4 regions of the Streptomyces sp. NPDC030820 genome follow, and region 1 is predicted to be linked to each of the others. Evidence: riboswitches for the same ligand, from Rfam matches in the RefSeq annotation. Region 1 holds a riboswitch; each other region holds the start of a gene.
The links. Region 1 has a riboswitch for cyclic di-AMP ahead of ACZ418_RS12455 (transglycosylase family protein). Riboswitches for the same ligand answer to the same signal wherever they lie in the genome.
Positions count from the first base shown of each region.

Region 2: linked by a shared signal. The riboswitch ahead of ACZ418_RS05735 (C40 family peptidase) and the one ahead of ACZ418_RS12455 (transglycosylase family protein) in region 1 are both predicted to bind cyclic di-AMP.
Region 3: linked by a shared signal. The riboswitch ahead of ACZ418_RS04720 (transglycosylase SLT domain-containing protein) and the one ahead of ACZ418_RS12455 (transglycosylase family protein) in region 1 are both predicted to bind cyclic di-AMP.
Region 4: linked by a shared signal. The riboswitch ahead of ACZ418_RS28840 (M23 family metallopeptidase) and the one ahead of ACZ418_RS12455 (transglycosylase family protein) in region 1 are both predicted to bind cyclic di-AMP.

Region 1 is NZ_JBVIEB010000004.1:133,387-137,147, forward strand. Features, by position in the region: gene eno (phosphopyruvate hydratase) at 1-420, opposite strand, end outside; gene ACZ418_RS12455 (transglycosylase family protein) at 782-1,462, opposite strand; cyclic di-AMP (ydaO/yuaA leader) riboswitch at 1,467-1,639, opposite strand; gene ACZ418_RS12460 (transglycosylase family protein) at 1,834-2,889, opposite strand; gene ACZ418_RS12465 (DUF4097 family beta strand repeat-containing protein) at 3,170-3,761, opposite strand, start outside.
Region 2 is NZ_JBVIEB010000002.1:246,685-250,445, forward strand. Features, by position in the region: gene ACZ418_RS05735 (C40 family peptidase) at 460-1,650, opposite strand; cyclic di-AMP (ydaO/yuaA leader) riboswitch at 1,680-1,785, opposite strand; gene pcrA (DNA helicase PcrA) at 2,091-3,761, shown strand, end outside.
Region 3 is NZ_JBVIEB010000002.1:33,988-37,748, forward strand. Features, by position in the region: gene ACZ418_RS04710 (FAD-dependent oxidoreductase) at 1-1,079, shown strand, start outside; gene ACZ418_RS04715 (HAD family hydrolase) at 1,207-2,019, shown strand; gene ACZ418_RS04720 (transglycosylase SLT domain-containing protein) at 2,149-2,643, opposite strand; cyclic di-AMP (ydaO/yuaA leader) riboswitch at 2,648-2,829, opposite strand; gene ACZ418_RS04725 (polyprenyl synthetase family protein) at 3,421-3,761, shown strand, end outside.
Region 4 is NZ_JBVIEB010000011.1:123,639-127,399, forward strand. Features, by position in the region: gene ACZ418_RS28830 (M16 family metallopeptidase) at 1-662, shown strand, start outside; gene ACZ418_RS28835 (M16 family metallopeptidase) at 659-2,047, shown strand; cyclic di-AMP (ydaO/yuaA leader) riboswitch at 2,260-2,422, shown strand; gene ACZ418_RS28840 (M23 family metallopeptidase) at 2,435-3,181, shown strand; gene ACZ418_RS28845 (GntR family transcriptional regulator) at 3,381-3,761, shown strand, end outside.

The DNA of each region.
Region 1 (3,761 bases):
GTTGGGGCCGCCCAGGTAGCGGAAGAGGGGGAGGTCGGACGCCTCGGAGGCGGCGTGGGCGACGGCGAGGGAGACGCCGAGGATGGCGTTGGCGCCGAGGGAGCCCTTGTTGTCGGTGGCGTCCAGGTCGAACATGGCCTGGTCGATCAGGCGCTGCTCGGTGGCGTCGTAGCCGACCAGCTCCGGGCCGATCTGCTCGATCACGGCGAGGACGGCCTTCTCGACGCCCTTGCCCTGGTAGCGGTTGGGGTCGCCGTCGCGGAGCTCGATGGCCTCGAAGGCGCCGGTGGAGGCGCCGGACGGGACGGCGGCACGACCCGTGCTGCCGTCGTCGAGGCCGACCTCGACCTCGACCGTGGGGTTGCCTCGGGAGTCCAGGATTTCCCGGGCTACGACGACGTCGATGGACGGCACGAGCATCTCCTTCTGGGATGTGACGCTGGAAGTGCAGGGCGTTCTGCCTTACGGCTGTGCCTTGCGACTAGAGCCTAACCGTCCCCGGGGCGTCGGCCACCGACCGACCGTCCCGTGGACAGGAGGGACACGCAGACGGTACCCATTGTTCACCCTCGGAACAAAGGGGCCTGCCGGTGAGGCCCGGCTGAAGAGTGGGCGAACAGCGCGCGGAAACGAAAGACCCCGCCAACGAAAGACCCCGCCCCGGCGCGTACGGGGGAACACGCGCCGGGGCGGGGAGCCCGTGGGGACGGGGGTGGCCCTCACGAGGCCTTCAGTGCGGGCCGGAATGTGAGGGCGCTGTGGGCCCGTGCGGAGCCAGGTGTCACTTCAGGTGCAGCTGCTGGCCCGGGTAGATGAGGTTCGCGTCCTGGACGATGTCCTTGTTCAGCTGGAAGAGCTTCTGCCAGCCGCCCTTCACACCGTGCTTCTCGGCGATGGCGCTGAGGGTGTCACCCTTGACGACCTTGTACTCGCCGTCGCCCTTCTTGACCTTCTTGCCGGTCGGCGTGGTGACGGTCTTGCTCGCCTTCGGGGCCGTCCGCGTGGTGGAGCGGGTGGCGGCCTGCTGGCCGGTGGAGCGGGTGGCGGTGCTGCTGGACTTGGTGGTCGTCGGGGCGGAGCCGTTGTAGGCGGCGCTGGTCAGGCCCGTGCCGCAGACCGGCCAGGCGCCCTTGCCCTGGCCCGCGAGGACCTTCTCGGCGATGGCGATCTGCTGCGCCTTGGTGGCGAGGTCGGCACGCGCGGCGTAGGCGGTGCCGCCGTACGCGGCCCAGGTGGAGTTGGTGAACTGCAGACCACCGTAGAAGCCGTTGCCGGTGTTGATGGACCAGTTGCCGCCCGACTCGCACCGGGCGACGGCGTCCCACTGGGAGGCGGTGGCGGCGGAGGCGTTGCCGGCCGCCATCAGCGGGGCGGCGACGGCGGCGCCGGTGACGCCGGCGAGCGTGATGGCGCGGATGGCCTTGGACGGACGACGGTGCTTGCCCTTGCCGGAGAACAGCATGGATCGATCCCCTCACCGACGCCTGCGAGGTGAGCTGTCGGGTTCGGGCCGGTTGAGTTGCCCGGCCGCGCACTCGTTCATCCGAGGCGCGGCTTCACCCCAAGCCGGTCCAGCGTCAACCGCTGGGCCCGGCGCTTACCTTGGGTCCCCCGCTCCTGCCTACGGCGCTTGACGCGACGACTGTTCCCGGGCAGTCGCTGGCAGGATTCGGCGTTGCGACGGCCGGGGCTCGTGGTGACGAGCGGTCCTGACCGTAGACACGCGATCGGCGGAATTTCAAAGACGATCAGGGCTTCTGAGACTCATCCCACACTTTCGCCAAAACGGACATCAGTCGCGAAACGTGGCGTCAACTGCCGCCGTTCGCCGCCCTATTCGTCCCCGACTTTCAGGGTCTGACCGGCGGTGATGTGGTTCGGGTCGGCGCCGATGACCTTCTTGTTGCTGTCGTAGAGCGCCTGCCACCCGCCATCGACGTCAAGGGAGTCGGCGATGGAGACGAGGGAGTCGCCCTCACGGACGGTGTAGGTGCCCGTTTCACGGCTGGCGTGACGTCCGGCAGATGTGGCGTTCTGACCGTTTGTCACGCTTTCGTCCGCACTCTCACCGCGGTGACGTCCGCCACTGCTGAGCGCACCGGTGTCGACCAGGCTCCAGGAACCGGCGCTCTGCTGGTATTTGTCTGGGTTGTCGGCGCCCGAGGTGGCCGTGGGAGAGCTGTCGCCCCCCTGTGACGTTCCGCCGTCGCGCGAGCCGGACTTGTCGGTCTTGTCGGATTGGGGGGTGCTGGTCCCGGCGGAGTCGCCGGTGCCGTCCGGGGTCCCGGTGGTGTGCTCGCTCGGGGTCGGCGTGGCGCTCCCGTTCGAGGGGGAACCGGTGGAGTCCGAGCCGGAGGAGTTCGAGGCGGAATCGGAGCCGGAGCCCGAACCGGAGTCCGGGGAGGACGAATCCGGCAGACCGGACGAGGCGGAGCCGCCGGCCGAGCCGGACGCGTCACTCGAACCGCCGTTGCCGGAGCCGCCGACGCCGGGGTCGACGTCGACCGAACCGGAGTGGGAGGTCAGCCCGGCGGTCAGCGCGCACATGGCCCACGGCTTGGTGCCCTGGTCGGCGAGGATCTGCTCGGCGACGGCTATCTGTTGGGAGCGGCTGGCCTGGTCGGCACTCTCGGCGTACTGCGTGCCGCCGTACTTGTCCCAGTCGTCCTGGGAGATCTGCAGACCGCCGTAGTAGCCGTTTCCGGTGTCCGCGCTCCAGGAACCGCCGCTCTCGCACTCGGCGACCTTGTCCCACGTGGTGCCGTCGGCCGCGCTCGCACTGGCGGCGCCGAGCAGCGGGATGGCGATGGCGGAGCCGGTCACGCCGGCCGCGACGAGGAGGGCCGGAGCCTGACGGGGGCGACGGTGACGACCGTTCCCGGAGAGCATGCGGAAGCCTTTCGTGCGACAGCAGGACCGGCGCGGCGAAGTGGTGCCTCCTGCCACGCTGATGGGTGAACGTATCGGCAGACGATCACTTGTCACAAGTTCATGCCGCGCAGATCACGTGAAGATCACAGAGTTGAATGTTTGCCATCCCCTTCTCGCGCGACACCGAAACTCCCGTCCCGTCCGCTTTGTCACCCACCGGGGCCGCGCCGGGGATCCCCGGCGCGAACGTCCCGTCGTCGCGTGCTCGCGGGATCGCCGCGCCCGAGGAGTGCCCCTCTTACAGGCTGTGGGCGCTGATGTCGCCGTAGGCGGTGGTCGCGTGGATGTTCAGACCGGCGGCGCCGTCGGTGTTCCTGAGCGCGTTGTGGATCCGGCCGTAGGAGGTGCCGGCGTCCAGCGACGCGGAGACTCCGCGGGCGGCGCCGACCGAGATCCCGCCGTGCTCGGTGCGCAGCGTGACCGTGCCGCACACGGCCTCGGTGATACGGAGGTCGCCCTTCTGGGTGCTGATCCGTGCGGGGCCGCCCAGGCGGCCGACCGAGATGTCGCCGGACTGGAGGGTCAGCTGGGCGCTCGCGGTCTCGTCGAGTTTGACCGTGCCCTGCGCGCCCTCGAAGGTGACGTCGCCGAGCCGTCCGACGCCCCGGAACTCGCCGAGGGCAGACTTGCCCTCGACGCGGGAGCCGGCGGGCAGTTGGACGGTCAGCTCGATGGATCCGGAGTTGCCGAGGATCCGGTTCTTCGCCTCCGGGGCCTCGATCCGCAGGACGCCGTCGCCGTATGCGACCTCGATCCGCTCCGCCGCCTTCACGTCGCGGCTCTTGGCGGCGTCCGCGGGCAGGACCTCGACCGTGGTGTCGGCCCGGTCG
Region 2 (3,761 bases), on a different contig from region 1:
TGAAAGGTCGGCACCGCGCTTGCGGAGGCAGGGAAGCCGGGGCGCGTGGATGCCGGAAGGCTGTGGCCGCGTGGACGGGGGCTGGAGGGCGTTGGCCGCGTGGATGGAGGAGCGGCCGGCGTGCGTGGTCAAAGGAACGGTCGGCGCGCGGCGCGTATCGACGGAGGAACGGCCCCACGCGCGCGTGGACGCGGACGGCGCGACCTTCATGCCCTGTCGCACCAGCCAAACGGCCCCACGCGCGCGTGGACGCGGAGGACGCCGGTATGCGCCCATGGACAGGCCATCCGCCGACGCGCACCCCCAAGACACCGGCACGCGCGCGTGGAGCCCAGGGCGTAGGCACGCGCCCGCGTGGACGTGCCGTTCGCGCGGCACGCGCGCGTGGCCCTGCAATGCGATGGCACGCGCGCGTGGAGCGCGAGTCGGCCGGGGCGCGGCCGTGCCCGGGATGGGCGGTCAGCCCGGGCGGACCACGCTGTGGATGATCGACTCGCCGCCGTAGTAGATCGACTCCTCGCGGACGTACGCGCCCGGCTTCGGGGCGTGGATCATCATGCCGTTGCCTATGTAGATGCCGACGTGGCTGATGTCGTCGTAGAAGAAGATCAGGTCGCCCGGCCGCGCGTCGGCGAGCGAGACCGTGGTGCCCGCGTTGACCTGGTCGTACGTGGTGCGAGGAAGCGTGACGCCGGCGGCCTTCCAGGCGGCCTGGGTGAGGCCCGAGCAGTCGTAGGAGTCCGGACCGGTGGCGCCCCACACATACGGCTTGCCGATCTGCGCGCGGGCGAAGGCGATCGCCTTCTCGGCCTTGGTGTCGTACGAGCTGGACGTGGTGGTGGACCCGGTCGAGCCGGAGCCCGTCGAGCCGGAGCCCGTAGAACCGGATCCGGAGGCGGACCCCGCGGAGGTGGACGACGACGAGGCGGCCTGTTGCTGAGCTGCCTGCTGCTTCGCCAGCTCGGCCGCCTTGCGCGCCGCCTCCTGCTCCTTCGCCCGCTCGATGGCGGCCAGCCGCGCCTTCTCCTGGGCCGTCAGCTGCGACAGCAGCTCGCGCGCCGTGGCCAGCTTCTTCTGCACGGTGGCCTTGGCGGTCTGCAGGTCGTGCTGTGAGTCGGTCAGCGTCTGCAGGCTCTCCGCGGCCTCGCGCCGCTTCTTCATGGTCGCGGCCTGCTCGCCGATGTAGTCGTCGACCGCGGTCTTCTCCCGCGAGGTCAGCCGGTTCATCAGCTGGGTCTGGTCGAAGTAGTCCTGCGGGTCGTTCGCCAGCAGGAAGGTGGCCGTGTCGGGGGCGGCGGCGCCGGTGCGGTACTGGGCCGCGGCGAAGGAGCCCAGCTCCTCGCGGGCCTTGTTGAGGCGTGCGGTGCGCCGGGCGACGTCGTCGCGCAGGGCGTCGACGCGGCCGCGCTGTTTGCCGGTCCGCTCCTTGGCCGCGTTGTACTTCTGGGTCGCCGACTCCGCCTGGCGGTAGAGATCGTCGACCTTCTTCTCGACCTCCTCCAGGCTCGGCTTGGCGTGATCGGTACTCGGGGCGGCCTCCGCGGTCTGCGAGAGCACAGCCATGGAGGTGAGGGCGGCGGTGGCGAGGGCGGGAGCGCGAAGGCCGGTTCCGATGGTCCCGCCGGGGCGCGGCTTGCGGTGCGACGCCAAGGGAGGCGACTCCTTCCAGTGGGCCGCCTACCGGGTTAGCTGTCGGGTTCGGGCGGTGGTTCGGAAGGGTTGCCCTACGGCGGCGTCCCGGGTGGGAGCCGGCCGATTCACCCCAAAGGTCGGTGGGTCCCCGGCTCCGGGCGCCCCGCGGGACGCGCCAGACTCGGCGGGGGCCGCGCGGCCCGGCGAGGCTCGCCGGTAGGGGTCGTACGGCCCGAACGCACGCTAGCCAACTGGTGTGACTCCTGTGAAGGTTGGTGCGTGATATGTCCGATACATTTTCGTGACCTGAGGTGGGTTTCGCTCGTCTGTCATCGGACGGTTCCCCTGTGTGAGCAGGGTGCGGGCCATTCGACGGTGAAGATCAACTCCGTTCCGGACCGGTCGGGTTCCTGGGACGGCGACCGGTTGTCGGTGGGGCGCCCTAGACTCGTAGAGCGATGAGCAGCCTCTTTGACGACAGCTTCCTGGCGGACCTCCAGGCCCCTCGCGGGCGCGAGGAGGAGCCCCCGCCGCCGCCCGAGGACGATCACGCTCCGGAGCCGCTTCCGGACGATCTGTTCGGCGGGAAGTTCGACGTGCCGCCGGACCGATGGGGGTCCCCCCGCTCGAGCGGAGCCGAGAGTGGGGGAGGGTACTACCGCGACGGCGCCCCGCGTCCCGTCCTCGACGCGGCGGCGCTGCTGGAGGGGCTGAACGACAACCAGCGCGCCGCAGTTGTGCACGCCGGCTCCCCGCTGCTCATCGTCGCCGGCGCCGGCTCCGGCAAGACCCGCGTGCTCACCCACCGCATCGCCCACCTGCTCGCCGAGCGGCATGTGCACCCGGGCCAGATCCTCGCGATCACCTTCACCAACAAGGCCGCGGGGGAGATGAAGGAGCGCGTCGAGCAGCTCGTCGGCCCGCGCGCGAACGCGATGTGGGTGATGACCTTCCACAGCGCGTGCGTGCGCATCCTGCGCCGGGAGAGCAAGAAGCTCGGCTTCACCTCCAGTTTCTCCATCTACGACGCCGCCGACAGCAAGCGCCTGATGGCCCTGGTCTGCCGCGACCTGGACCTCGACCCCAAGCGCTTCCCGCCGAAGTCGTTCAGCGCGAAGATCAGCAACCTGAAGAACGAGCTGATCGACGAGGAGGACTTCGCAACCCAGGCCACCGACGGCTTCGAGAAGACCCTCGCCCAGGCATACGCGCTCTACCAGTCGCGCCTGCGCGAGGCCAACGCGCTCGACTTCGACGACCTGATCATGACGACGGTCAACCTGCTGCGCGCCTTCCCGGACGTCGCCGAGCACTACCGCCGCCGCTTCCGGCATGTCCTCGTCGACGAGTACCAGGACACCAACCACGCCCAGTACGCGCTCGTGCGCGAACTCGTGGGCACCGGCGAGCACGACGAGGACACCCCGCCGAGCGAGCACGACCTCCCGCCCGCCGAACTGTGCGTCGTGGGTGACGCGGACCAGTCGATCTACGCCTTCCGCGGCGCGACGATCCGCAACATCCTCCAGTTCGAGGAGGACTACCCGAACGCGACGACGATCCTGCTGGAGCAGAACTACCGCTCCACACAGACCATCCTGTCCGCCGCCAACGCGGTCATCGAGCGCAACGAGTCCCGCCGCCCGAAGAACCTGTGGACCAACGCCGGCCAGGGCGCGCGGATCACCGGCTATGTCGCCGACACCGAGCACGACGAGGCCCAGTTCGTCGCCGACGAGATAGACCGCCTGGTCGACGCGCGCGAGGCCAGGGCGGGCGATGTCGCCGTCTTCTACCGCACCAACGCCCAGTCCCGTGTCTTCGAAGAGGTCTTCATCCGCGTCGGCCTGCCCTACAAGGTCGTCGGCGGGGTCCGCTTCTACGAGCGCAAGGAGGTCCGGGACGTCCTGGCCTATCTGCGTGTGCTCGCCAACCCCGAGGACTCGGTGCCGCTGCGCCGCATCCTCAACGTGCCCAAGCGGGGCATCGGCGAGCGCGCGGAGGCGATGATCGACGCCCTCTCCCAGCGCGAGAAGATCAGCTTCCCGCAGGCGCTCAAGCGCGTGGACGAGGCGTACGGCATGGCCGCGCGCTCCACCAACGCCGTCAAGCGGTTCAACACGCTGATG
Region 3 (3,761 bases), on a different contig from region 1:
TGCCCGAGGGCATGCTCCTGAAGTCGACGCCGGCCGCCTCGAATTTCGACTGCCCGCAGCCCGGCCACACCCTCGCCGACTACTGCGACGCGGCCGGCATCCGCCGCCTGGTGGCCGACGAGGACATCATCCCGGTGGACACGTTCGTCGGCTACGGCGAGTGGTTCCAGCACAAGCTCGTCCCCGACCTGGAGCGGGTGCGGGTCGTCTCCGTGGACCGCGACAAGAGCGGCGGCTTCGAGCTGAAGCTGGACTCGGGGGAGACGTTCACCGCACGCGCGGTCGTCGTCGCCACCGGCCTGTCGGGTCTGGCGCACCTGCCGGCGGAGCTCGCGGGAGCCGCGGCCGACGGACCGGCGCCCACCGGCCCGGTCTCGCACAGCTCCCAGCACCACGACCTGAGCCGTTTCGCCGGCAAGGAACTCATCGTGGTCGGTGCCGGCCAGTCCGCGCTGGAGACGGCGGCGCTCGCCGCCGAGGCGGGCGCACGCGTGCGTGTCGTCGCGCGCGGCCGCGGCCGGGTCGCCTTCGGCGCGCCGCCCTGGAAGCAGCCGAAGCTGCGCCCCGAGTCTCCGTTCGGCCGCGCCTGGTCGCTCTGGGCGTTCAGCTACTACCCGCACCCCTACCGCTATCTGCCCGAGGCCACCCGCCACTTCCTGGTCCGCCGGGTCCTCGGACCGCTCGGCGCCTGGTGGCTGCGCGAGCGCTTCGAGCGCGCGGTGCAGGTGCAGGACGTGGAGCGGGTCGTGAACGCCGAGGCACCGGACGGCAGCCCCGTCCTCACCGTCCGCACCCACGGTGGGCACACCGAGCGGCTCACCGCCGACCATGTCATCGCCGCCACCGGCTACCGCGTCGACATCGCGGCGATGGACTTCCTCGGCCACGAACTGCGCACCCGGCTCGCGGTCAGCCGCGGCACGCCGAAGCTCGGACCCGGCTTCGTCTCGTCCGTTCCCGGCCTGTACTTCACCGGCCTGCCGGCGGCGTCGTCGTACGGACCGGTGATGCGCTTCGTCTGCGGCACGGAGTTCGCCTCACCGCGCCTGACGAAACACCTGGCGGCGGCTCATCGCTGAGGCCTCCTGCGGTCCTGCGCGCCCTTATCAACGAGGAGTGGGGGAGCACTACTTGGGGTGGACCAGTACGTAAGTGCGCAGGACGACAAGGTGAGTCGGTGGGGCCCGGTATCCGTATTCTCTGATCATGGCAGCCTCCCCCACGTATTCACTGATCGCCACCGACCTGGACGGAACGCTGCTGCGCGGCGACGACACCGTCTCCGACCGGTCGCTCGCCGCGCTCGCGAGGGGGACGCGGGCCGGGGCCCGGCACCTGGTGGTGACGGGCCGCCCGGCCCCGCGGGTACGGCCGCTGCTGGCGCACCTCGGCTGCACGGGACTCGCGGTGTGCGGACAGGGCGCACAGGTGTACGACGCCGGGACCGGCCGCCTGCTGTGGTCGGTCCGGCTGGACCGGGAGCTGGCCGAGACCGCGCTCGGCAAGATCGAGGCCGAGGTGGGGCAGGTGTACGCGGCCGTCGACCAGGACGGGGTCGACGGGCTCACGCTCATCGAGCCCGGGTACCGGATGCCGCACCCGACCCTGCCCGCGGTGCAGGTCGGCCGGCGCGACGACCTGTGGTGCGCGCCGATCAGCAAGGTGCTGCTGCGCCACGCCACCCTGTCCGACGACGAGTTGGCGGCCACGGCGCGCGCGGTGGTGGGCTCACTGGCCACGGTCACCATGTCGGGGCCGGGGACCGTGGAGCTTCAGCCGTCCGGGGTGACCAAGGCGACCGGTCTCGCGCTGGCTGCCGAGCGGCTCGGGGTCGCGGCGGAGGAGGCACTGGCGTTCGGCGACATGCCCAACGACATCCCGATGTTCGACTGGGCGGGACGCGGGGTCGCCATGGCCAACGCACATTGCGAACTGAAGGCGGTGGCCGATGAGATCACCCTGTCGAACGAGGACGACGGCATCGCCGTCGTCCTCGAAAGACTGTTCCCGACCGACTGACCGGCACATCAGTACGCGGCCGTCCCCGGTGCACGACCTTCTCCGGAAGGAGCGACGGCCGCCCGGTGTGCCCCTCCGTCAGGTGTGGGCGCACCGGGCGGCCGATGCCGTGCCGGTCGGCGGGACCGGTCAGTACGCGCTGGACACGTTGTCGATGGACCCGTACCGGGCGGCGGCGTAGTTGCAGGCCGCGGTGATGTTGGCGACCGGGTCGTACGGATTGAAGGCGGTGCCGGCCACGTGGTACGCGTTGAAGGTCGGGTCGATCACCTGGAGGAGACCCTTGGACGGGATGCCCTTGGCGGCGTTGGAGTCCCAGAGGTTGATGGCGTACGGGTTGCCGGACGACTCCCGCATGACGTTGCGGTAGATGCCGTTGTAGGTGCCCGGGATGCCCTTCTGGGCCATGATCGCGAGGGACTCGCGGATCCAGCCGTCGAGGTTGTTCGGGTACCCGGCGACGGTGGTGGAGGCCGTTTTGGTGGTCGTCGTGCCGGTGGCCGCGGAGGCGCTGGTGGCGCCGATGAGCGGCAGGGCGAGGACGGTGGCACCGGTGCCGGCGACGGCGAGGGTGCGAGCGAGGCGGTTGGTGCGGGGCTGGTGGTGTCGAGCGGCAGAAGGCATGGGGAAGTCCTCTCCGTCGCCTGCGAGGTGAGCTGTCGGGTTCGGGCGGGGAGGTGCCCGGCCGCGCCTTCGCGAGAAGGCACGGCTTCACCCCTAGCCGTCCCGGTGCGGCGTGTGCCGACCGGTCAGGCGACTTACCTGGGTCCCCCGCTCCTGCCGTACGAATGAGTTCGTCGATGGGTCACACGGGCGGCGGCAGGATTCGGCGTCCGCCCGACGGCCCGGAACGTATGCGAGAGCACATGTCCGAAACAAGTACCTGATGCACACAATGCACTATTTGACCTTGGTCTGTGCCGTATGGGGTACTTGATCCTTTGCGGTTGCCAACCCTCAACTCGCGGACGGAACGGGGGAGAAGGGGTTCCGGCGGACCCTCGATGCCGGAGGCTGCCCGTGACCCATTTCACGAAATAACAAAGTATTTCAAATCGGACATGATGGATTCGGGTGGATCGACGGAGGCCCGTGGCGAAGCCCATGACGGAACCCGCGGCGGAACCCCTGGTGTGGTGCCTGTCGTTGTCTGGGGTGTAGGCATTACTCCGCTCGCCCCTCGTCTCGCGACAAAGCGTGCAGGTTCCTGTTAAGTCGATGAATGTCCGCTCTTATTACTTGATCAAAAACATACCGGTCGTGATCCGATACCGCCCAGGCTGGACGGGTGGGCGCTATCGGTGATCGAACAGGGACCGGATACGCTGACTTGAGTGATGGCAGCGACCTATCGACAAACCGTGTAATCGCCAGCAGACACCAGCAGACAGGAGACCCCTCGTGACCGTCGTCGGGCCGTTCGGGCTGAGCGTGCGGGACCAGGCTCTGGAAGCCGATGTCCAGGCCGGATTGGCGGCTGTCGAGGAAGGCTTGCTCGAGGCCACCAAGAGCGAGGTCCCGTTCATCACGGAGGCCGCGCAGCACCTCGTGCGAGCCGGCGGGAAGCGGTTCCGGCCGCTGCTCGTGATGCTCGCGGCCCAGTTCGGCGACCCTTACGCGCCGGGCATCGTGCCCTCGGCCGTGGTCGTGGAGCTGACCCACCTGGCCACGCTGTACCACGACGACGTCATGGACGAGGCGGCCGTGCGGCGCGGCGTGGACAGCGCCAACACCCGCTGGGG
Region 4 (3,761 bases), on a different contig from region 1:
TGATCGGCGAGCAGAAGCGCGAGGTCGTCGTCGAGGAGGTACCGGCGCGCGCCCTGATGGCCGCCTACCGCCTGCCGCACGACGGCACGCGCGCGTGCGACGCCGCCGACCTCGCCCTGACCATCCTCGGCGGCGGCGAGTCCTCCCGCCTGTACAACCGGCTGGTCCGCCGCGACCGTACGGCCGTCGCGGCCGGCTTCGGCCTGCTGCGGCTCGCCGGCGCGCCCTCCATGGGCTGGCTGGACGTGAAGGCCTCCGGTGACGTCGAGGTGCCGGTCATCGAGACCGCCATCGACGAGGAGCTGGCCCGGTTCGCCGAGGAGGGCCCCACGCCCGAGGAGATGGAGCGCGCCCAGGCCCAGCTGGAGCGCGAGTGGCTGGACCGGCTGGGCACGGTCGCCGGCCGCGCCGACGAACTGTGCCGGTACGCCGTCCTGTTCGGCGACCCGCAGCTCGCCCTCACCGCCGTCAAGCGCGTCCTGGAGGTGACCGCGCAGGAGGTCCAGGAGGTCGCCCAGGCCCGTCTGCGCCCCGACAACCGCGCGGTCCTGGTCTATGAACCGAAGTCCCCGGAGAAGGCCCCGGACGCCGACGTTCCCGAGGACCCGGAGCAGGAAGCCACCGTAGAGGCCGGTAACGAGAACGAGGAGACGGCCAAGTGACCGAGCTCGCCACCATGGACTTCCACCCCCAGCCGCAGGCCGGCGAGGCCAAGCCCTGGGCCTTCCCGGCCCCCGAGCGCACCGCGCTCGACAACGGCCTGACCGTGCTGCGCTGCCACCGCCCCGGCCAGCAGGTCGTCGCCGTCGAGGTGCTGCTGGACGCGCCCCTGGACGCCGAGCCCGCCGGCCTGGACGGCGTCGCCACGATCATGGCGCGGGCCTTCTCCGAGGGCACCGACAAGCACTCCGCCGAGGAGTTCGCCGCCGAGCTGGAGCGCGCGGGCGCCACGCTGGACTCGCACGCCGACCACCCCGGCGTCCGGCTCAGCCTGGAGGTCCCGGCCTCGCGCCTGGCCAAGGGCCTCGGCCTGCTCGCCGACGCGCTGCGCGCGCCCGCCTTCGCCGACAGCGAGGTGGAGCGGCTGGTCCGCAACCGCCTGGACGAGATCCCGCACGAGCTGGCCAACCCCTCCCGCCGGGCCGCCAAGGAGCTCTCCAAGGAGCTGTTCCCGGCGGTCTCGCGCATGTCGCGCCCGCGCCAGGGCACCGAGGAGACCGTCGAGAAGATCGACGCCGCCGCCGTACGCGCCTTCTACGGCCGGCACGTACGCCCCGCCACGGCCACCGCGGTGGTGGTCGGCGACCTCACCGGAGTCGACCTGGACGCGCTGCTCGCCGACACCCTGGGCGCCTGGACCGGCACCCCGGGCGAGCCGCGGCCCGTGCCGCCGGTGACCGCCGACGACACCGGGCGCGTGGTCATCGTGGACCGGCCCGGCGCCGTGCAGACGCAGCTGCTCATCGGCCGCGTCGGCCCCGACCGGCACGACCGGGTGTGGCCCGCCCAGGTGCTCGGCACCTACTGCCTCGGCGGCACCCTCACCTCCCGCCTGGACCGCGTCCTGCGCGAGGAGAAGGGCTACACCTACGGTGTGCGCTCCTTCGGCCAGGTCCTCCGGTCCGCGCCGGACGGCACGGGCGCCTCGATGCTCGCCATCAGCGGCTCCGTGGACACCCCCAACACCGGCCCCGCGCTGGAGGACCTGTGGAAGGTGCTGGGCACCCTCGCGGCGGACGGCCTGACCGACGCCGAGCGGGACGTGGCCGTGCAGAACCTCGTCGGGGTGGCGCCGCTGAAGTACGAGACCGCGGCGGCCGTCGCGAGCACGCTGGCCGACCAGGTCGAGCAGCACCTGCCCGACGACTTCCAGGCGACGCTCTATCAGCAGCTCGCGGCGACGGGCACGGTGGAGGCCACGGCGGCCGTCGTGAACGCCTTCCCGGTGGACCGTCTGGTGACCGTCCTCGTCGGTGACGCCTCGCAGATCAAGGCACCGGTGGAGGCGCTCGGCATCGGTGAAGTGACAGTCGTGGCGGCCGAGTAACCGCACGCGCGCGTGGGGCCCTGTCGGTCTACGGACCGTCAGGGCCCCTGCCGTTTTCGCTCCCTTACGGGATGCCCGATTTGAGGTGGAGGTTGCCTGTCTGCCCTGTGGGATGCGCTACAAAAGCCCGGATCCGTTTGGGGTTCGAAAGCCGGCTTACGTAGCGTCACCCGGGCTGTTCGTCGTAGGCAGTGCGCCGCACCCGCGGCACCGGACAGCAATCGCCGAGTCCCCGTACGGCGCGAGCCAGGGGAGCCGGGGACCCACGCAGTCCCTGGGGTGAATCGGGCGCCCGCGCGAGCGCGAGGGGGCCCGTAGGAGACCTTCCTGCTCCGAACCCGTCAGCTAACCCGGTAGGCGAGAGGGAAGGAAAGGACCAGCCACTCCATGGCGTTCATGTGCGCCACCGGGAAGCACCGCAAGCCCGGCCGGGTCAAGCGCACCACCGCTCAGGCGGCGGGCATCGCGGCCCTCACCACCACCGGTGCCATCGGCACCCTCGCCGCCTCCCCGGCGCTCGCCGCCGAGAACACCGTGGGGCAGACCGGCCTCACACCGGTCCTCACCCTGAGCGACGACGTGGCCGAGCACATCGCCGCGCAGGCCGCCGCGCAGAAGCAGGCCGCCGAGCAGAAGGCGGCCGAGGAGGCCGCGGCGAAGAAGGCGAAGGAGGAGCGCGAGGCCAGGGCCCGCGCCGCCCGGGAGGCCGAGCGCAAGCGCCTGCTGAACACCTTCGTCGCCCCGATCGCGAACTCCTACGTCTCCACCGGCTACAAGGCGAGCAGCTCCCTGTGGTCCTCCGGCTCGCACACCGGCATCGACTTCCACGCGGCGAGCGGCACCCCGGTCCACGCGGTCGGCTCCGGCACCGTCGTCTCCACCGGCTGGGGCGGCGCGTACGGCAACCAGATCGTGATCAAGATGGCCGACGGCATGTACACCCAGTACGGCCACCTGTCGTCCATCGGCGTCTCGGTGGGCCAGCAGGTCACCCCGGGCCAGCAGATCGGCCTGTCCGGCGCGACCGGCAACACCACCGGCCCGCACCTGCACTTCGAGGCCCGTACGACCCCCGACTACGGCTCGGACGTCGACCCCGTCGCCTACCTCCGCAAGCACGGCGTGACCGTCTGACGCCCCTTCGCGCGACCTGCGAAGCCCCGGCTCACCGAGCCGGGGCTTTCGTCGTTTTTTCACGGGCGCCACCCGATCCGCTGACCAAAAAATATCCATGGATTCCGGCCCGCCGTCGGAAATTCCGGCTCATTGGAATAGAGTCACGGAACACGCGTCCATCGTCGACGTTTCACGGGGATTAAGGCGGAGGTCGGTCATGCGTATTCCGGCGCACTCGGTGTGCACGGCCATCCGGGACGACATCGTCGCGGGTGTCTACGAGCGCGGCGGCCGGCTGACCGAGGAAGTCCTGGCCCGCCGCTACGGCGTCTCGCGCGTCCCCGTCCGCGAGGCCCTGCGGACCCTGGAGGCCGAGGGCTTCGTGGTGACCCGCCGGCACGCGGGCGCGTGCGTGGCCGAGCCGACCGAGCAGGAGGCCGCCGATCTGCTGGAGATGCGCCTGCTGCTGGAGCCGCTCGGTGCCGCCAGGGCCGCCCAGCGGCGCACCGAGGCTCATCTGAAGGTGCTGCGCGGCCTGGTCAGGCTGGGCCAGGAGCGGGCTCGCAGGGGCAACAGCGACGATCTGCGCTCGCTGGGC